Regions from separate parts of the Allobosea sp. LjRoot9 genome, predicted to be linked through region 2. Evidence: predicted binding sites of a transcription regulator. Region 2 holds the regulator's gene; the other holds the start of a gene.

Region 1 (10,343 bases), 500 kb from region 2:
GGGAGCTCGCGACGTTGCGCGCCACCTATTTCGGCATGATCGCCGAGGTCGACGCCCAGCTCGGCCGGATATGGCGGGGGCTGCAGGCGAGCGGCGAATGGCAGAACACCATCGTCATCTTCTGCTCCGACCATGGCGAGATGGCCGGCGACCACTGGCTGCTCGGCAAGGGCGGCTTCTTTGAAGGCAGCTACCATATCCCGCTGGTGATCCGCGATCCCGCCCAAGCTGCGCATGCCGGCCGCAGGATCGAGCAGTTCACCTCGGCTGCCGACATCATGCCGACATTGGCCGAGCGGCTCGATCAAGCGCCCCTGAACCATCAGGACGGGCGCTCGCTGCTGCCGTTCCTGACGGGGCAGGAACCGGCCTCCTGGCGCGATGCGGCCTTCTGGGAGTTCGATTTCCGCGACATCGAGAACGGTGTGGCGGAGCGCCATTTCAGCCTCGGCTCCAACGCCTGCAACCTCTCCGTCATTCGTGACGAGGCCTATAAATACGTCCATTTCGCCGGCTTGCCGCCGCTGCTCTTCGACCTGAAGAGCGACCCTGCCGAAACGCGCGATCTCGCATCCGACCCGGCCCATCTCGCGGTCAGGCTGTATTATGCGGAGAAGCTGCTGGCGCTGAGGGCGCGGCATCTCGACCAGACGCTGGCCTATACGCATCTCTCCGGCCGCGGTCCGGTCTCCAAATTGTTCGACACCTGAGGCTCCGGCGTGCCGTCGCCGGGTTGTTGCAATCGCGCGGCAAGTCCATGGCCGAGGAATCCCATGGCCGGAGAAGCTGGACCCATAGAATTCGACCTGTGGCTCTAATCTTGCTTGGCTCTCCCCCATAACAATCGAGGGGCGCGCCGGCTTGAAGCCGGCTTCCGATCAGAAGCAGACGCAGCGCAACGCAATCACAGGGGATCACGATGTCCAAGAAGCCTGGAACCGCCTTCGCCCGCCGTGACGTCCTCAAGCTCGCGGCCATGGCCGGCGTCGCCATGCCGGCGCTGATCAGCCGCGGCGCTCTCGCCTCCTCGGGCGAGATCAACATCATGATGTGGTCGGACTATCTGCCGGAGAGCTTCGTCAAGGGCTTCACCGAGAAGACCGGGATCAAGGTCAACTTCACCGGCATCGGCTCGAATGACGACATCCTCAACAAGATGAAGGCGTCGAACGGGCAGGGTTTCGACATCGTCACCCCGACCGTCAACCGCAGCCCGCTCTGGAAGGATCTCGGCCTGCTGATGCCCTTCGACATGAAGAAGGTCGCGATCGCCAAGGTGAACCCGGCCATGGCGCTGGGCGAGACGCATTGGAACTTCGCCGGCAAGGGCAGCCATTGGCTGCCGCATATCTGGGGCACCGAGGGCGTTTCCTGGCGTACCGACAAGTTCACGCCCGCCGGCACCGCGCCGAGCTACTACGACGTCTGGGACGATGCCAATGCCGGCAAGACGATGGGGCGCGGCCATTCGATGATCCTCGGCCTCGGTCTGGGCATGGAGCGGCGCGGCGAACTGGCGCCGGGCTCGGTCTGGGAGGCGTACAAGACGCCCGAGAAGATGACGGAGGTCTGGACCAAGCTGACCGAGGTCGCGATCAAAAAGAAGAAGAACATCAAGCTGGTCTGGAACGATGCCGACGCCCAGAAGAACGGCCTGCTCAACGAGGGCGTCATCGTCGGCCAGACCTGGGACGGCCCGCCGATCGCGCTCAAGACCGCCGGCGAGCCGGTGATGTACCGCGCGCCGGTCGAGGGTGCGATGGCCTGGGTCGACGGCCTCTCCCTGCCGATCGGCGCCAAGAACATCGATCAGATCTACGCCTTCATCGACGCCTGCTACGACGCCAAGCTCGCAGGCGAGGCGATCAAGACCCATGGCTACAATTCGCCGGTCATCGGCGCCGACAAGTTCGGCGGCGAGGTCTACGCCAAGAATTTCGCCGATGCCTATCCCGGCGACTCGCTGGCCAAGCTGAACCCCTGGCCGGCCGAGGCGCCCTGGTATGCTTCCAAGCGCTCGGAATTCACCAACAAGTTCATGAGCGCCTGAGCTGTCGTCGACACGATTGCCTTTGCAACCGCCGCGGCGTCATCCCGGGCAAGTCGCGCAGCGACGCAGACCCGGGATCCATTCCGGAACAATTCAGGAATGGATCCCGGATCTCCGCCGAGTTTATCCTTGGGCCGATCGAAGATCGGACCCGGGGGCTGCGTCCGGGATGACGGTGCGGAGAAATGGAAGGAGTGCGTCCAGGTAAACGGACGCCAGCCTTTGACGATTTCTCATCCAGGATCAGCATGAACACCAGGGACGTCGTCCTCGAACACGTATCGATCCGCTTCGGAAACTATCGGGCCGTCGAGAACGCCCATCTCGCGATCAAGGGCGGCGAGTTCTTCTCGTTCCTCGGGCCGTCGGGCTGCGGCAAGACCACTCTGCTGCGCTGCATCTCGGGCTTCGTCCAGCCGAGCGAGGGCCGCGTGCTGATTGGCGGCAAGGATATGAGGAATGTTGGCCCCAACAAGCGGCCGACCGCGCTGATCTTCCAGAATCTCGCGCTCTTTCCGCTGCTCTCGGTCGCCGAGAACATCGCCTTTCCGCTCGAGGTGCGTGGTGTCGGGCGTAAAGAACGCCGCAAGCGCGCCGATGAACTGCTCGAGATGATCGCGCTGCCCGGCACCGGCGACAAGAAGGTGCATGAGCTCTCGGGCGGACAGCGCCAGCGCGTCGCGATCGCCCGCGCGCTCGCAGCCGAGCCCGACATCCTGTTGCTCGACGAGCCGCTCTCGGCGCTCGACCTCAAGCTGCGCCAGCATATGCGCACCGAACTGCGCGCCATCCAGCAGCGCGTCGGCCTGACCTTCATCTACATCACCCACGACCAGGGCGAGGCCCTGACCATGTCGGATCAGGTCGCGGTGATGAATGCTGGCGTGGTCGAGCAGGTCGGCGATCCGCAGACGATCTATAACCGGCCCAAAACCCCCTTCGTCGCCTCCTTCGTTGGCGAGACCAATGCGATTCCGGGCGCCGTCATGAGCCAGCAAGGCGCATTGGTGACGCTCGACACCGCGCTCGGTCCGCTCACCGGGCAGTCGGCGGGCGGACGCGACTATCAGGCCGGCGAGCGTTGCACATTGTTCGTCAGGCCCGAGCAGCTCGCCCTTGCCGATGCGGCTCCCGCGACGAATGCGATCGCCGCCAGGCGCGTCAACGAGGAGTTCGAGGGTTCTATCCGCACGCTCTACCTCAATGCGAACGGGCTCGATCTCAGGCTTTACCGCATGAATGCCGATGCCTCCGGGCTGGAGCTCGCAGCTGACGGCGCGGCCAACGTCTGGTTTCGCGCGGAGCATGCGACCGTTCTTCCCGTCGATCCGTCGCGGAGCGGCTGAGGCCATGGCAGCGCTTCGTCAACTCTGGAGCACCGTCGCCGATCGGCACGGCCTGGGCGTCGCGGTCTTCATCGGCGGCGCGGTGCTGTTCTGGGTGCTGGTCCTGATCGTGCTGCCGCAGCTGGCGATGTTCGACGTCTCGCTGCGCCACAACCTGCCGCGCCCCGAGATCGGCGGGCCGGCCGATGTCTACACCCTGAAGAACTACAGTTATTTCCTGTTCGGCAATGGCGCCCTGAACACGCTCGACATCGGCGTGCTGGTCAAGACCTTGATCGCCGCCGTCATCGTCACCCTGCTCGACATCGTCATCTGCTACCCGATCGCCTTCATCCTCGCCCATTCCGCCACCGGCGTCGCGGCGCGGATGATGGTCATCGGCCTGATCGTGCCCTTCTGGATCAACGATATCCTGCGCGCCTTCGCCTTCCGCATCCTGTTCGGAGCGACAGGCGTCATCAACGGCATCGGCCAGGCGCTGGGCCTGTGGTCGAGCCCGATCGACTTCATCCGGGCCGATGTCGCGCTCTATGCCGGGCTTGCCTACACCTACACCCTGCTGATGGTGTTCTCGATCTACAACGCGGTCGAGACGCTCGACCGTAACCAGATCGAGGCGGCGCGCGACATGGGCGCGAGCTGGTGGCGGGTGCATTGGCGGGTGGTGCTGCCGGTCGCCAAGCCCGGCATCGCATCCGGCGCGACCATGGTCTTCATGCTGACGGCGGGCGCGCTGGCGGCCCCGCAGATCCTCGGTGGGCCGTCGAACCTCTGGTTCACCCAGATCATCTATCAATGGTTCAACGATGCCGGCGACTGGCAGCGCGGTTCCGCCTACGCCACCATCCTGCTCGGTGTCTGCCTCGCCTTCGTCTTCCTGATGATGCGTGTCTTCAAGGTCTCGATCGGAGCGATCGGGCGATGACGCGGGGCTCAGGCGGCGGCCTTTTCGCGTTCAGCTACGCGCTGTTGTTCTTCCTGTTTCTGTTCGGCCCTCTGATCATCATGGTGATCACGGCCTTCAACTCCTCGGCCTTCCCCAGGGTGGTGCCCTGGGAGTGCTTCACCACCGACTGGTTCGGCGTGCTGGTGCGCAATGAGCGGTTGATGAGCGGGCTGTGGACCAGCCTCGCGATCGGCGTCGCGGTGGTCGCGATCGCTGTGCCGTTCGGGTTGGCGGGCGCGCTCGCACTTGCCGATATCGGCCCGCGCCTGCGGGCCGGGCTCTACGCCGTGCTGATCACGCCGATCCTGATCCCCGGCGTCGTGCTCGGCATCTCGACCATCGTCTTCTGGAGTTTTGTCGGACGCGGGGTGGGAGCCAGCTACGATACGGTCTTCTACAACGGCTTTTTCCTGACGCTGCTCGGGCAGGTCGCCTTCATCGCCTCCTACGCCATGCTGGTCCTCAACGCCCGGCTTCAGCGCTTCGATCCGACGTTGACGGAAGCCGCGCTCGATCTCGGCGCGACGCCGGGCCAGGCCTTCCGCAAGATCCTGCTGCCCTTCATGAAGCCGGCGCTGGGCTCGGCCGCCTTCATCACCTTCCTGGCTTCGTTCGAGAACTACAACACCACCGTCTTCACCATCCTGTCGGGCAACACCTTCACCACGGCGCTGGCCTCGAAGGTCAGGCTCGGCACCGACCCTTCGCTCTCGGCGCTTGCCGTCATCATCATCGCGGTGACGCTGATCGGGGCGATGGTCAGCGAGGCCCATACCCGCCGCCAGGAGCTTTTGCGCAGCGGCAAGGCTGGCCAGTCCCGGCTCTACGCCAACCCGCTCTCGCGCCTGCTGACGCATCCGGGCGCGGTCCTCGTTCTGCTCGTCGGCGTGACGGGCTTCGTCGCCTGGTCGGCAAGCCGCGTCGATGCGGATGTCTGCCGCGCCGCGATCCTGCAGGAGAAGCAGCAAGTGCAGGAAAGGCTGATGCAGGAGCAGCGCAACCGCATCCAGCAGCAGGCCCCGGCGCAGCCGGCAATGCCGTCGCCCTCCAACAACCCGTCACCCTTCGGCGGCGCATTCAACCCGAATTCGCTGGCGCCGCCGGCCCAGCCTGCGCCTCCCGCCGCGCCGCCGCCGTCGAGCAATCCCTCGCCCTTCGGCGGAGCCTTCAACCCGAACTCGCTTGCCCCCAAGAACTAGCTTGCCCCGAAGCCATGACGACTGCGGTTCAGGGACAGGCAGCAGGACCCACGGGGCGGTTTTGAGTTGAGCCCTCATCCTGAGAAGCCGCGAAACGGCGTCTCGAAGGATGTTCCAGGAGGTTCGGGAGCCTCAGGATGAGGGCTGAGGAATCTCGGACGATCTTCAACCTCTCGTTCAAGCGACTCGCCTTCGCGTGGAGCACGTTCTATATAAGAACAAAGAGAGAACACGCATCCAATGAACCCGAAACCCGCCCCTCTCGCCCTAGCCGATCTGCGGCGCAGCCTTGCCGAAGCGGCGCTGCGCACCGCGCCGGCTGCGGTCGGGCGTGTGAGCTTCGGAGCGCCTGCTCTTGATGAGCCGCTGGGCGGAGGCATCGCGCGCGCGGCGCTGCATGAGGTTTACGCGCCGGGAACGGCGGACCTCGCTGCGGCGACGGGTTTCGCCGTGGGGCTGACGATCCGGGCGGCGCAGATGCGCCAGGTCCTCTGGGTCAGGCAGGATGTTCTCGATGCCGAGACCGGGCGTTTGCACCCGCCGGGGCTGGCCGAGCTCGGTCTCGATCCTGCGCGCATCCTTCTGGTGCGGGCGCGCGATGCGCAGGACGTGCTGCGGGCCGGCGCGGAGGCCGCGCGCTGTTCGGCACTGGGGGCGGTGCTGATCGAGCCCTGGGGCGAGCCGCGCCTGTTCGACCTGACCGCGAGCCGGCGATTGGCGCTGGCGGCGGAGGCGTCCGGCGTCACGACGGTGCTGCTGCGTGCGAGCGCCCGGCAGGATGCCAGCGCCGCCCGGACCCGTTGGCTGGTGCGCGCTCTGCCGTCGCGGGCCCTTGAGGCCAATGCGCCGGGCGATCCGGCATTCAGTCTCAGGCTGCTGCGCGATCGCGGTGGCCTGGGCGAGCGTGAGTGGCGTGTGGAGTGGAACCGTGACCGACAATCTTTCCACGAGAGAGCTGCCTTCCAGGCAAACCCTGCCTTCCATGAGAGAGCCGGCAACCAGGGGAGACCACAGGATGCCGCGCCGCTATCTCGCCCTCTGGTTCCCTTTCCTGCCGACGGACCGGCTGCGGAGGGAGCGCGGGGTCCCGGCTTCCGGCGGGCGGGGTGAGCCGCCGCTGGTGGTGGTCGAGACGGTGCGCAACGCGCTCCGGCTGGTCGATTGCGACCAGAACGCCATCAGGCTCGGGCTCACGCGTGGGCTGACGCTTGCCGATGCGCGCGCCCGGATTCCGGACCTCGTCGTGGTCGAGGCTGAGCCGCAGGTCGATCAGCGCCTGATCGAGCGGCTGGCCGCCTTCTGCGACCGTTTCACGCCGCTGGTCGCGCTCGACCCGCCTCATGGCCTGCTGCTCGACATCACCGGCTGCGCCCATCTCTTCGGCGGTGAGGCGGCGCTTCGGGCCATGATCGCCGAACGGTTGCGGGCAGGCGGGCTCAATCAGCGCAGCGCGATCGCCGGGACGCCGGAGGCGGCGCATGCGCTCTCCCGCTTCGGCGCGGGCGGTATCGTACCGCCGGGCGAGGACGAGGCCATGATCCGCCCGTTGCCGGTCGCGGCATTGGAGATCGGCGCCGAGACCGTCATCGCCTTGTCCCGGGCCGGGCTGAAATCGGTGGGTGACCTGGCCGAGCGACCCTCCATGGTCCTGTCCGCCCGTTTCGGCGAGGATCTGGCGATCCGGCTCAGGCGCACGCTGGGCCGGGAGGATGTCCGGATCACGCCGCTGCGCCCGGCGCCCGCTTGCATGGTCGAGCGGCATTTCGCCGAGCCCCTGCTGGACATGCAGGGGCTGGAGACGGTGGTGACGCAGCTGATCGCGGAGGCTGCCCGCCTGCTGGAACAGCGTGGCGAGGGCGGACGCGCCTTCGAGGTCAGCCTCTTCCGCACGGATGGCGCGGTCAGGCGGTTGGACATCGAGACTGGCCGGCCCTCGCGCGACGCCGATGCCATCCTCAGGCTCTACCGCGAACGCATCGACACGCTGGCGGATCCGCTTGACCCGGGCTTCGGCTTTGACGCGATCCGCCTCGCCATCCCGGTCTGCGAGCCACTGAACACGCATCAGCCCAGCCTGGATGGGCGCGCTGTCGAGGACGAGGCGGTGGCCGAGCTCCTCGACCGCCTGGTCACCCGTTTCGGCCGCGACCGTGTGCTGCGGTTTGCCGCGCGGGACACGCATGACCCGCGCCGTGAGGCGAGGGCGGTTCCGGTCGCCGCGCCCGCGTCAGCGATCGCCTGGCCCACGCCCGAACCCAACGAGCCGCCGACGCGCCCGCTCCAGCTCTTCGAGCCGCCGCAGCCGATCGAGACCTTGGCCGAGGTGCCGGACGGGCCGCCCTTGCGTTTCCGCTGGCGGCGCGTGCTGCACGAGATCGCTCGTGCCGAGGGGCCAGAGCGCATCGCGCCGGAATGGTGGCGCGACGGGCCAGCCGAGCCGGCGCGCGACTATTACCGTGTCGAGGACGCGCAAGGGCGCCGCTTCTGGCTCTTCCGCGCCGGGCTCTATGAGCGCGAGAACGAGATGCCGCGCTGGTTCCTGCACGGGCTTTTCGCGTGAGAAACTTGGCATGAATCAACCTCTGAGCATTTACGCCGAACTCGTTGCCACCACGAACTTTTCTTTCCTGCGCGGTGCCTCGCCCGGGCCCAATCTGGTGCTGACCGCCCTGCTGCTCGGTCATGCCGGCATCGGCATCGCCGACCGCAATACGGTCGCGGGCGTGGTGCGCGCCTTCAGCGCCCTTGCATATCTGCGCGAGCATGGCTTGCCGGAGCCCGAGAAGATCCGTGAAGGCGGCAGTCCGGGTGAATTTATCTGGGTCGAGAACCCGGCCTTCGCCGATCTGCCCTTCACCGGACCGCAGCTCCAGAGCATGGCCCGAGCCTTCAAGCTCGCTGTCGGCAGCCGGCTCGTCTTCGCCGACGGCACGCCCGACATCGTCGTCTACCCCGCCAATCGCGCCGGCTGGGGAAGGCTCTGTCGGCTGCTCAGCCAGAGCAATCTGAAGGCGCGGAAGGGCGACTGCATCCTGCATCTCGATGATCTGCTCTCGGATGCGCGCGACCTGCTGCTCATCGTCATGCCGGGCAAGCGCCATGACGCTCTGCCCGCGCTCCTCGCCCGGCTGGACGAGGCCGCGCCCGGCGCGGTCTGGCTGGCAGCCAGCATGCATCGCAAGGGCGACGATCGCCGCCGCCTCGCCCGGCTGAAGTCGATTGCGGCTGCGACCCGCACGCCGCTGCTGGCCACCAATGACGTGCTCTACGATGCCCCCGAGCAGCGCGATCTGCAGGATCTGCTGACCTGCATCCGCGAAGGCGTCGCAATCGACCAGGCAGGCCGCTTGCTGGAGGCCAATGCCGAGCGCCATCTCAAGGCCGGGCGAGAGATGGCGCGGCTCTTCCGCGATGCGCCCGATGCGATCGCGGAGACCGGCCATCTGCTCGGCCGCATCGAGTTCGACCTGGGCGAGCTCACCTATGAGTATCCGGACGAGCCGGTGCCGCCGGGCTGGACCGCGCAAGGCTGGCTTACGGAGCTGGTCCGCAAGCGCTCGCAGATGCGCTATCCCGATGGCGTGCCCGCAAAAGTGCAGGCGCTGCTCGACCAGGAACTCGTCTTGATCGGGAAGCTCGAATACGCCCGCTATTTCCTGACCATCCGCCAGATCGTCGAATTCGCCGACGGTGAGGGCATCCTCTGCCAGGGCCGGGGCTCGGCCGCCAATTCCGCCGTCTGCTATGTGCTCGGCATCACGGCGGTCGATCCGGCCGAGAACGACGTGCTCTTCGCCCGTTTCATCTCCGAGGAACGGCGCGAGCCGCCCGATATCGACGTCGATTTCGAGCATGAGCGGCGCGAGGAGGTGATCCAGTGGATCTATGAGAAATACGGCCGCCACCGCGCCGGCATCGCCGCAACCGTGATCCATTACCGGCCGCGCAGCGCCATCCGCGATGTCGGCAAGGCACTGGGCCTGACCGAGGACGTCACCGCCCGGCTCGCGGACACGCAATGGGGTAGCTGGGGCACAGAGATCGGCGACAATCATGTCCGCCAGGCCGGGCTCGATCCGACGAACCCGACGATCCTGCGCGCAGTCGGCTTCGCGCTCAGGCTGCTCGGTTTCCCGCGCCATCTCTCGCAGCATGTCGGCGGTTTCGTGCTGGCGCGCGGCCGCCTCGACGAGATGGTGCCGATCGGCAATGCCGCGATGGACGACCGCACCTTCATCGAATGGGACAAGGACGACATCGACGCGCTGCGCCTGATGAAGGTCGATGTGCTGGCGCTCGGCATGCTGACCTGCATCCGAAAAGCCTTCGACCTGCTGCGCGAGCATGAAGGCAAGGATTTGGGGCTGGCCGATGTCCCCAGTGATGACGAAGCGACCTACGACATGCTCTGCGAGGGGAAATCGCTCGGCGTCTTCCAGGTCGAGAGCCGGGCGCAGATGAATATGCTGCCGCGTCTGAAGCCGCGGGTCTTCTACGATCTCGTCATCCAGGTCGCGATCGTCCGGCCGGGCCCGATCCAGGGCAACATGGTCCATCCCTATCTCAAGCGGCGGGCTGGGCTGGAAGAGGTAGTCTATCCTTCACCGTCGCCCGAGCATGGTGATGCCGACGAACTCGTCGAGGTGCTCAAGAAGACCTGCGGCGTGCCGCTCTTTCAGGAGCAGGCGATGAAGCTTGCCATGGTGGCGGCGAAATTCACCGATCCCGAGGCCAACCGCCTGCGCCGCGCCATGGCGACCTTCCGCAATCTCGGCACGATCGGCCGGTTCGAGGAGATGATG
Region 2 (10,343 bases):
CGGCAAGGCGGGCGATCTGCGCGACGGGCTGGCCCAGGCTTTCGCCGCGCTCGACAGCGGTCGCGCCAAGGCCCGGCTCGATGCTTTGATCGTCAGCTCGAACGCGTGAGGCGGCGATGACCGATATTCTCGCGAAGATCGAGGCCTATAAGCGCCAGGAGATCGCTGCCGCCAAGGCCGCGATCCCGCAAGCCGAGATCGAGCGACTGGCACTGGCCGCCTCGCCGGTACGCGGCTTTGCCGCTGCGCTCGCGGCGAAGCATGCCACGGGCCAGTCGGCATTGATCGCGGAGATCAAGAAGGCGAGCCCGTCAAAGGGGCTGATCCGGGAGGATTTCGATCCACCCTCCCTCGCGAAGGCTTATGCGGCAGGCGGAGCCGCCTGCCTCTCGGTGCTGACCGACGCACCGTCGTTCCAGGGTCGGCCCGAATTCCTGACGCAAGCGCGCGAGGCCTCCGGCCTGCCGGCGCTGCGCAAGGACTTCCTCTACGACGCCTATCAGGTGTTCGAGGCGCGGGCCTGGGGTGCCGATTGCATCCTGATCATCATGGCCGGCGTCGACGACGCCACGGCGCGCGAGCTCAACGCCACGGCGCAGGGCCTCGGCATGGACGTTCTCGTCGAGGTTCATGACGAGGCCGAGCTCAATCGTGCGCTAGAGATCGACAGCCGCCTGCTCGGCATCAACAACCGCGATCTGCGTAGCTTCCATGTCGATCTCGCCGTCACCGAACGCCTGGCGCCGCGCATTCCCGATGACCGGATCATCGTCGGTGAAAGCGGTGTCTTCAGCCCCGCCGATATCGCCAGGCTGCGGCGCGTCGGTGTCGAAACCTTCCTGGTCGGCGAGAGCCTGATGCGCCAGGCGGATGTGGCACAGGCGACGCGCGCTCTGCTTGCAGGTCCAGGCAAGGAGGCCGCGGCGTGACCGGCCTCAGCCACCTCGATGCGCAGGGCCAGGCGCATATGGTGGATGTCGGCGACAAAGCCGAGACGACGCGTATCGCCATCGCCGAGGGCAATGTGGTGATGCAGGCAGCCACGCTCGACATCGTGCGGCGCGGCGATGCGAAGAAGGGCGACGTGCTCGGCACCGCAAGGCTTGCCGGCATCATGGCGGCCAAGCGCACGCATGAACTGATTCCGCTTTGCCACCCGCTGCTGATCAGCAAGATCGCCGTCGATCTCACGATCGACGAAGCATTGCCCGGCGTTCGCGTGCGCGTCGAGGTGAAGATGAAGGGCCAGACCGGCGTCGAGATGGAAGCGCTCACCGCCGTCAGCGTCGCCTGTCTCACGGTCTACGACATGGTCAAGGCGGTCGATCGCGCGATGCATATCGAGGGCATCCGGCTGGTGCATAAATCCGGCGGGAAATCTGGCGTCTACGAGGCGGAGCAGCCGGCATGAGCCTGACCCCGGTCAAGGTCGCGCTGCAGGCGCTGCTCGACAGCGTTCCTGGGCCGACATCCGTCGAGATCGTTCCGCTGGCCTCCTGCGCCGGGCGCGTGCTGGGCGCCGACATCGTCGCGCTCAGGACACAGCCGCCTTTCGCCAATTCGGCCATGGACGGCTACGCAGCCCGCGCCGCGGATCTTGCGCCGGCAAATGAACTGCGCGTCATCGGCGAATCGGCGGCCGGGCGCGCCTTTGCAGGAACGGTCGGCCCCGGCGAGGCGATTCGCATCTTCACCGGCGCGCCTATGCCCGATGGTGCCGATACGATCCTGATCCAGGAGAATGCCGATGGCGTCGGCGGCACGGTCATCCGCGTCCGCGAAGGCGCCCAGCCGGGGCGTTTCGTCCGCCCGGCCGGCCTCGATTTCCGGGAAGGCGATGTCCTCCTCCCGGCGGGACGCCGGCTCGACAGTGCCGCGCTCGGCCTCGCGGCTGCAGCCGGACACCCTACCCTGCCGGTTCGGCGCAAGCCCCTGGTCGCGATCCTGGCGACCGGGGACGAACTCGTCCTGCCGGGCGAAACAGTCGGCCCCGACCAGATCGTCGCTTCGAACAGCTATTCCCTGGCGGCGATCGTCGAGGAGATCGGCGGAACAGCCTTCGATCTCGGCATTGCACGCGATAATCATCCCGATCTCGCCGCCAAGATCGAGCGGGCGCGAGCCGCCGGCGCTGACGTGCTGATCACGCTCGGCGGCGCCTCGGTCGGAGCGCATGACCTCGTACAGGAGGCCTTGAAGCGCCAGGGCATGGAGCTCGGCTTCTGGAAGATCGCGATGCGGCCGGGCAAGCCGATGATGATGGGGCGGCTTGGAGCCATGGTCGCCGTCGGCCTACCCGGCAACCCGGTCTCGTCGATCGTCTGCGGGCATCTGTTCGTGGCGCCGCTGATCGAGGCGCTGCTCGGCATGCCCGATCCCGCGCGCGACCGCAGCGAACCGGCGATCCTCGGAATTGATATGCCGGCTAATGATGAGCGTGAAGATTATCTGCGCGCCGATCTTCAGCACATCGAGGCCGGCTGGCTCGCCAGCCCCTTCGCCAAGCAGGATTCCTCGATGCTGGGCAATCTGGCGCGCGCTCGGGCGCTGGTCATTCGCCCGGCCCATGCAGAGCCGGCAAAAGAAGGCGCACCCTGCCGGATCATCCGCCTCCGCTAGGTTAGCTTGCGGAACACAACACGAACGTGTATGATGTTCGTGATTTGTTTCGAATTCGCGCCGCGGGCGCTGGCGGGGACCATGCTGACACGCAAACAATTCGAATTGCTCCGCTTCATCCAGGAACGCCTGCGTGAAAGCGGCGTGCCGCCCTCCTTCGACGAAATGAAGGACGCGCTCGATCTCCGCTCGAAATCCGGCATTCATCGCCTGATCATGGCGTTGGAGGAGCGAGGCTTCATTCGCCGGCTGCCCAATCGCGCCCGCGCATTGGAGGTGATCAAGCTTCCCGATGGCGTCGGCATGCCACAAGGCGCGCGCCCGCGTTTCAGCCCCTCCATCGTGCAAGGTGGCCTCGGCCAGGGCGGCGGCCTCGGCAAGGCGCGCCCGGCCCCTGGTCCCGAAGAGGAGGCGCGTGCCACGATCGCAATCCCGGTGATGGGGCGGATCGCCGCCGGCACGCCGATCTCGGCGATCCAGAGCCGCAGCCACAGTGTGGCGCTGCCGGCGGACATGCTCGGCGCCGGCGAGCATTTCGCGCTTGAGGTGCGCGGCGATTCGATGGTCGAGGCCGGCATTCTCGACGGCGACACCGTCGTCATCCGCCGGCAGGACACCGCCAATACCGGCGACATCATCGTGGCGCTGATCGATGACGAAGAGGCGACGCTGAAGCGCCTGCGCAAACGCGGCTCGTCAATCGCGCTTGAAGCCGCAAACCCGGCTTATGAAACCCGTGTGCTCGGCCCCGATCGGGTCAAGATCCAGGGTCGGTTGGTCAATCTGATGCGGCGCTACTGAAGCCGGTCGGGCTCGGCTGCCACATCGCCCGTATCGCTCCTCTCCGGCTGCCGCGCAGGAGGCTGCTGCGCGGGCCTTGTGCTTGTCGCCGCGCGCTTGCGTATCCAGGGGCGATCGGCATCCTGCCGTTCTGCCTGGACGATACGCCAGCCGCCTGCAGTGCCGATGAGGGAGGTCGCGCCGTCGCGGTTCAGGGCCGTCCGGTCGACCAGCTTCGCTGCGCAGGGAGCCGACCAGGGTATCGGCGTGACGACGAGGTCGGCGCGCAGGCAATCCTCGATGACGGCGAGCCGGTCTTTCGCATAGGCGATCCGGCGACCATTGCGAGCGGTAACGACACAGCCTTGCGTATCGCAAGCCGCATTCTTGCGCAGGCTCGCATCCGTGGGCTGCCGCCCATCGCCATCGGCGACGAGCCATTGTTGCAGCACGAAGCTGCTTGGCCGGCCGGCCAGAATGAAACGGTCGTCGGCTCCGCGCACGACGAGGCCGGAACCGTCGCGTTCGACCACGATATCCGGCCGGTCCGGCTTGGCCGCGACCGTGACGCCCATCACCAGCGGCAGGATGGCGAGCAGCCGAAGCTTCGTGCTCCACAGCGTCAGCCAGAGCAGTGTCATCGCAAGGCAGACCAGCGCGGCCTCGCCGAAGGCGGGAATGATCAGCGTCGAGTGGTCGATCGCCGCGACCCAGTGGGCCAGCCGCAGCACCACCTCGGAGGCGGCGCCCATCAGCCACCAGGCCGGCCAATCGAGGCCGAAGGGGTAGGCCAGCACTCCGAACACCGCAGCCGGCATGACGAACAGCGAGACGAAGGGCAAGGCGAGCGCATTGCCGAGCAGCCCGAACGGATTGAAGGTCTGGAAATGATAGGCGCCGAACGGGGCCGTCGCCGCCGTCGCCAGCAGGGTTGTGATGACGGTGCCGCTGGCGGCGATCCAGAGTGGGCGCAGCGGCCAGGGCCATGGCGATGGCGGCGCGGTCTGATTGCGTTCCTCCCAGCGCTCGGCAAAGGCGATCAGCGCCGCTACCGCCCCGAATGACATCTGGAAGCTCGGCCCGAGCAGCGCCTCGGGCTCGCGCAGCAAGACGATGATCGCTGCCAAGGCAAGGTTGCGCATGCTCAGCGCCGGGCGGTCGATCAGGATTGCGCCGAGCATCACCAGCGTCATGATCAATGACCTGACGGTTGCGACATCGGAGCCGGAGAAGACGCAATAGGCGGTTGCTCCGATCATGGCGGCAACGGCGGCGATCTTCTTGATCGGCCAGTGCAAGGCCAGCGTCTGCGAGAGCGCCAGCAGCGCCCGCACAAGCCAGAGGATCGTGCCGGCGGCGAGCACCATGTGCAGGCCCGAAATCGAGACGATGTGGTAGATGCCAGCCGCGCGCAGATCGGCATTGGTCGTTTCCGTGATCAGGCCGCGCTTGCCGGTCACCAGTGCCGCCGCCATCGCGCCGGCCTGCCCGCCCCCGACGCTGGCGATGCGGGCGGTCAGGGCGTTGCGGGCGCGGTCGATCAGCACGGCTCTCGCGAGTTCGGGCGGAGGCGGGCCTGGCGCCGGTGTCAGCATGATCTTGCCGGGGATGTTGCCGACCGCGCCGATGCCGCGAAAGAACGCGTCGCGGCCGAAATCATAGCCGCCCGGTCGCGCCGGACCAGGCGGCGGCAGAAGGCGTGCATTGGCCGTGATATGGTCTCCCGGCGCGACTGTCTCCGCCTTGATATTGACGCGGACGCGTTTGGGCCGTCGCTCCGCTTCGACGCCGGCTATCCCGGTGACCAGCACGACGAGGCGAGCGCCTGCATCGCGCGCCTCGACTGATTCGACATAGCCGGTGAGCTGGCCGCTGCGCGGGCGATCCAGGATCGGCGCCATGATCGTCGCGGTGCGCAAGGTCGCCGCCGAGAAGCCGACGAAGACCGCAACCAGCCCAAGACAAACCGGCAAGGCGAGCTGCTGCCGGCGCAGAGCTATGGCGAGGCCGCTTGCAAGCGCGACACCGGCAAGCGGCGCCCATAGCGCGGGCTCCCGGTCGCCGGCGAAGTAGAGCAGGATGCCGATGCCCATCATGACCGGGAACCAGAGGAAGAGCCGCCGGCGCTCCGCCTCGGCGGCGAAGGCCTGTCGCGCCTGCCCGGGCCAATCCCGCCATGCCAGGCCGATACCGCTGCCGAGCCAGGAGACGGGCAGGCGCGACGGCAGGACGCCGGCCAGCGCGCCGCGTGATTTCACCCGCTCTGACGGTCCTGTATGCACCGCCGCCCCTTCCCCCTGCCCGCCCGCGATCTTGCGCTTAACGCGGGCGGCCGAGCCATGTTACAGGGGCCACGCCGGCTGTCATGCCATGACCGGTGGATTGTCCTGTTTTTGCCTTCCCTTCCTGTTTTGCCTTTGGGCTGCCGATTCACGAGCCCAGCCGGAGCCCAGCCTTCATGAGTGATGCGGTCGTCACGCGCTTTGCCCCCTCGCCCACCGGCTTCCTGCATATCGGCGGAGCGCGGACGGCCCTGTTCAACTGGCTCTATGCGCGCCGGCATGGCGGCAAGATGCTGCTGCGGATCGAGGACACGGACCGCGAGCGCTCGACGGAACCGGCGATTGCCGCGATCCTCGACGGGTTGAGCTGGCTCGGGCTCGATTGGGATGGCGACACCGTCTACCAATTCGCCCGCGCCGAGCGGCATCGCGAGGTGGCGCAGCAGATGCTGGCTGCCGGCAAGGCTTATCATTGCTATGCGACGCCGGCCGAGCTCGACGAGATGCGCGAGAAGGCCAAGGCCGAGGGCCGGCCGATGCGCTATGACGGCCGCTGGCGCGATCGTGATCCGGCGACGGCCCCGGTCGGCGTCAAGCCGGTCATCCGCCTGCGCGCGCCACAGACCGGCGAGACCGTGGTCGAGGACGAGGTCCAGGGCCGCGTCGTCTGGCAGAACGAGAACCTCGACGACCTCGTCCTGCTGCGCTCCGACGGAAACCCGACCTACATGCTGGCCGTGGTGGTCGACGACCACGACATGGGCGTGACCCATGTCATTCGCGGCGACGATCATCTGACCAACGCGGCCCGCCAGACCCAGATCTACCAGGCGATGGGTTGGCAGGTGCCGAGCATGTCGCATATCCCTCTGATCCACGGGGCCGACGGAGCAAAACTCTCCAAGCGCCACGGCGCGCTCGGCGTCGATGCCTATCGCTCCATGGGCTATTTGCCGGTGGCGCTGCGCAATTATCTGCTGCGCCTCGGCTGGAGCCATGGCGACCAGGAGATCTTCTCGACCGACGAGATGATCGCGCTGTTCAACCTGTCCTCGATCGGCCGTTCGCCGGCGCGTTTCGATTACGCCAAGCTGGAGAGCCTGAACGGGCTCTATATGCGCCAGTCCACCGATCGCGACCTGCTCGCGGCGTTGAAGACGATCCTGCCCGAGATCGGCCCGGCGCGCGGCCTGCCGGGCGCGCTTTCGCCGGATCTTGAGGCGCGCTTCCTTGCCGCTATGCCTGGCTTGAAGGAGCGCGCCAAGACGCTGATCGAACTGCTCGACAGCGCCTATTATCTTTACGCCGCGCGCCCGCTGCAGCTCGATCAGAAGGCTACAGCCCTGCTCGACGAGGCCGCACGCCAGCGCCTGCCGGGCCTGGCGGCGAAGCTCTTGGCCGTGAACGACTGGTCGCCGGAGGCGTTGGAGGCCGTGGTTCGCGGCTATGCCGAGGAGCATGGGCTCAAGCTCGGCCAGGCAGCGCAGCCCTTGCGCGCCGCCCTGACCGGCCGCGCCATGTCGCCGGGCCTGTTCGACGTCATGGCGGTGCTCGGCCGCGAGGAGACGCTGGCGCGTCTGGCGGATCAGTCATGACGTGGCGAAGGCTCCGTCCCCCTTTTGGCTCTGTTGAACCGCCTCTGCAAATGGTCTAGTGACGCGCCATGTGACCGGCTCCGCCGCGTGGTGGAAGGGGCACAAATATTGCTTGAATATCAGTTGGATGAACCAGCTTCCTGCCCGTATCCGCATTTGCCGTTCCGTCACAGGGCCGTCACGTCCAGGCCTTCGGATGACAGAGATGTCTCGTGCGCAACAATTCGGTGTTGGGCCTGATGGAACAGCGACTGGTCAGCAACGAGCCTGAAAGGATCGGTATCGATGAGCGGAAATAGCAGCCAGCTCCAGGTCGACGGAAAAACCATCGACATGGCGATCAAGAAGGGGTCGATCGGCCCCTCCGTCATCGACATCGCCAAGCTCTACTCGCAAACGGGCATGTTCACCTATGACCCGGGCTTCACCTCCACGGCGAGCTGCGAATCGCAGATCACCTATATCGACGGCGACGAGGGCATCCTGCTCTATCGCGGCTATCCCATCGAGCAACTCGCCGAGCATGGCGACTTCCTCGAGACCTGCTACCTGCTGCTGGAAGGCGAATTGCCGACCGCCGCGCAGAAGGCCGATTTCGACTATCGCGTGACGCGCCACACCATGGTGCACGAGCAGATGGCTCGCTTCTTCCAAGGCTTCCGCCGTGACGCTCACCCGATGGCGGTGATGGTCGGCTCGATCGGCGCAATGTCGGCCTTCTATCACGACTCGACCGATATCTCCGATCCGCAGCAGCGCATGATCGCCTCGATGCGCATGATCGCGAAGATGCCGACGCTCGCCGCCATGGCGTTCAAATACACCATCGGCCAGCCCTTCGTGTTCCCGCTGAACTCGCTCGACTACACCTCGAACTTCCTGCGCATGTGCTTTGCGGTGCCTGCCGAGGAGTACAAGGTCAACCCGGTGCTGTCGCGCGCGCTCGACCGTATCTTCATCCTGCACGCCGACCACGAGCAGAACGCCTCGACCTCTACGGTCCGGCTTGCCGGCTCGTCGGGCGCCAATCCCTTCGCCTGCATCGCGGCCGGCGCAGCCTGCCTCTGGGGCCCGGCTCATGGCGGCGCCAATGAAGCCGCCCTCAAGATGCTCGAGGAGATCGGCTCGGTCGAAAACATCCCGAAATACATCGCCAAGGCGAAGGACAAGAACGATCCCTTCCGCCTGATGGGCTTCGGCCACCGCGTCTACAAGAACTATGATCCGCGCGCCAAGATCATGCAGAAGACCACGCATGAGGTGCTCAACGAGCTCGGCATCAAGGACGATCCGCTGCTGGACGTGGCGATCGAACTTGAGCGCATCGCGCTGTCGGACCCCTATTTTATCGAGAAGAAGCTCTATCCGAACATCGATTTCTATTCGGGCATCACGCTGAAAGCGATGGGCTTCCCGACTTCGATGTTCACGGCGCTGTTCGCGCTTGCGCGCACCGTCGGCTGGATCGCGCAGTGGAAGGAAATGATCGAGGATCCGTCCCAGCGCATCGGCCGTCCGCGCCAGCTCTACACCGGCGCCGGCCAGCGCGAATACACCCCGATCGGCCGGCGCTGAAACATCCGGCCCAGCTCTAGGAAGGCCGCGGCGAGCAATCGCCGCGGCTTTTTTTATTGCACACAATTGATAACTGCGACGCATTCGTGCCTACGTTATCGTCCCCCCATCAATTGGGAGTGCAGCTTTATGTCGAACCAGAATGGCTTGAATCGTCGTGTTTTCCTGACCGGAGCCTCGGCGCTTTCTGTCACCGGATTTCCCGCGCTCGCCCAGGCGCAAGCCGCCTTCCCAACGCGACCGATTTCACTGATCGTGCCCTTCGCCGCCGGCGGCTCGACCGACATCGTCGCCCGCCTCGTCGGCCAGAAGATGGGTGAACTGCTCGGGCAGTCGATCGTCATCGAGAACCGCGCCGGAGCGGGCGGCAACCTTGGCTCCACCGCCGTGGCGCGCGCCGCGCCTGACGGCTATACCATCCTGATGGGCACGATCTCGACCCATGCGCTCAATCCCGCGATCCTCAAGACCGTCACCTTCGATCCGGTCAAGGATTTCACGCCGATCTCGCTGCTGGCCATAGTGCCCAACGTCATGGTCGTGCATCCGGACTTCCCGGCGAAAACGGTGCCGGAAGTCATCAAGCTGCTGAAGGAAAACCCCGGCAAATACGCCTATGCGTCGTCGGGCGTCGGTACGCCGCTGCATTTGTCGGGCGAGCTGTTCAAGTCACTCGGCGGCGTCAGCATGAACCATGTGCCCTATCGCGGCGCAGGCCCTGCCTTGAACGACGTGGTCTCGGGCGCGGTGCCGATCATGTTCGACAACCTGCCCTCCTCCGCGCAATTTATCCGCACCGGGCAATTGCGCGCCATCGGCGTCACCACCAAGGCTCGGGTCTCGTCCTTCCCCGACATCCCGACCATCGCCGAGGGCGGCCTGACCGGCTATGAGACCTATACTTGGAATGCGCTGTTCGGTCCGGCGAATCTGCCCCGCCCCATCGTCGACAAGCTCAACAGCGTGGCAAACGCGGCGCTGACCGATGCCAATGTGAAGCAGCGCCTCAACGACGTCAGCGCCGAGATCATCGGCTCTACGCCCGAAGCGCTCGGCGAACACGTCAAGATCGAGGTGGCGAAATGGTTCCCGATCGCCAAGGCTTCAGGCGCGGCGCTCGAATGAGCCTAGAGCCGGATGATTTCAGATGGGATCCCACAGTGATCCCGGCCGAAATCTGAATCCGTCTCTCATCTAAGGGTGAGGGACGGATCAATGCGAAAAACCGGTTCCCACCTTTCCGCATCCTGCTCTTGCTTCAAACCCGCGCCGTCGCGCCTGATTCAAGCAAGGCCAGCGCAGCCTCGACGGCATTTGCCGCCGGGCTCGCGCCGGCCGAACGCATGATCGTCTCGACCTCGTCGAAACCGGCCAATTGGCGAGCACGCGCCTCGTCGTCGGGAATGATCGCCAGAACCTCCCGGCTCAAGGCCTCAGGCGTCGCCGTCTCCTGGATGAATTCGGGCACGACACTGCGCCCCAGGATCAGGTT

The links. Region 2 encodes LexA, which represses DNA repair genes until DNA is damaged. Its sites were predicted from a motif close to TGTTCNNNNTGTGTTCNG; they were not measured.
Region 1: a site for LexA is predicted at 5,756-5,773, ahead of ACSQ3P_RS07125 (ImuA family protein). Genes of this name have one in related genera too.

Annotation. Positions count from the first base shown of each region.
Region 1 covers NZ_CAXUPC020000001.1:1,542,935-1,553,277, reverse strand. Annotated here, with positions in the region: gene ACSQ3P_RS07150 (alkaline phosphatase family protein) at 1-710, shown strand, start outside; gene ACSQ3P_RS07145 (extracellular solute-binding protein) at 920-2,050, shown strand; gene ACSQ3P_RS07140 (ABC transporter ATP-binding protein) at 2,299-3,396, shown strand; gene ACSQ3P_RS07135 (ABC transporter permease) at 3,401-4,321, shown strand; gene ACSQ3P_RS07130 (ABC transporter permease) at 4,318-5,541, shown strand; gene ACSQ3P_RS07125 (ImuA family protein) at 5,782-6,651, shown strand; gene ACSQ3P_RS07120 (Y-family DNA polymerase) at 6,557-8,101, shown strand; gene ACSQ3P_RS07115 (error-prone DNA polymerase) at 8,112-10,343, shown strand, end outside.
Region 2 covers NZ_CAXUPC020000001.1:1,040,170-1,050,512, reverse strand. Annotated here, with positions in the region: gene trpD (anthranilate phosphoribosyltransferase) at 1-109, shown strand, start outside; gene trpC (indole-3-glycerol phosphate synthase TrpC) at 117-929, shown strand; gene moaC (cyclic pyranopterin monophosphate synthase MoaC) at 926-1,411, shown strand; gene ACSQ3P_RS05000 (molybdopterin molybdotransferase MoeA) at 1,408-2,619, shown strand; gene lexA (transcriptional repressor LexA) at 2,701-3,420, shown strand; gene ACSQ3P_RS04990 (ComEC/Rec2 family competence protein) at 3,414-5,657, opposite strand; gene gltX (glutamate--tRNA ligase) at 5,858-7,276, shown strand; gene gltA (citrate synthase) at 7,562-8,851, shown strand; gene ACSQ3P_RS04975 (Bug family tripartite tricarboxylate transporter substrate binding protein) at 8,981-9,976, shown strand; gene lpxB (lipid-A-disaccharide synthase) at 10,110-10,343, opposite strand, start outside.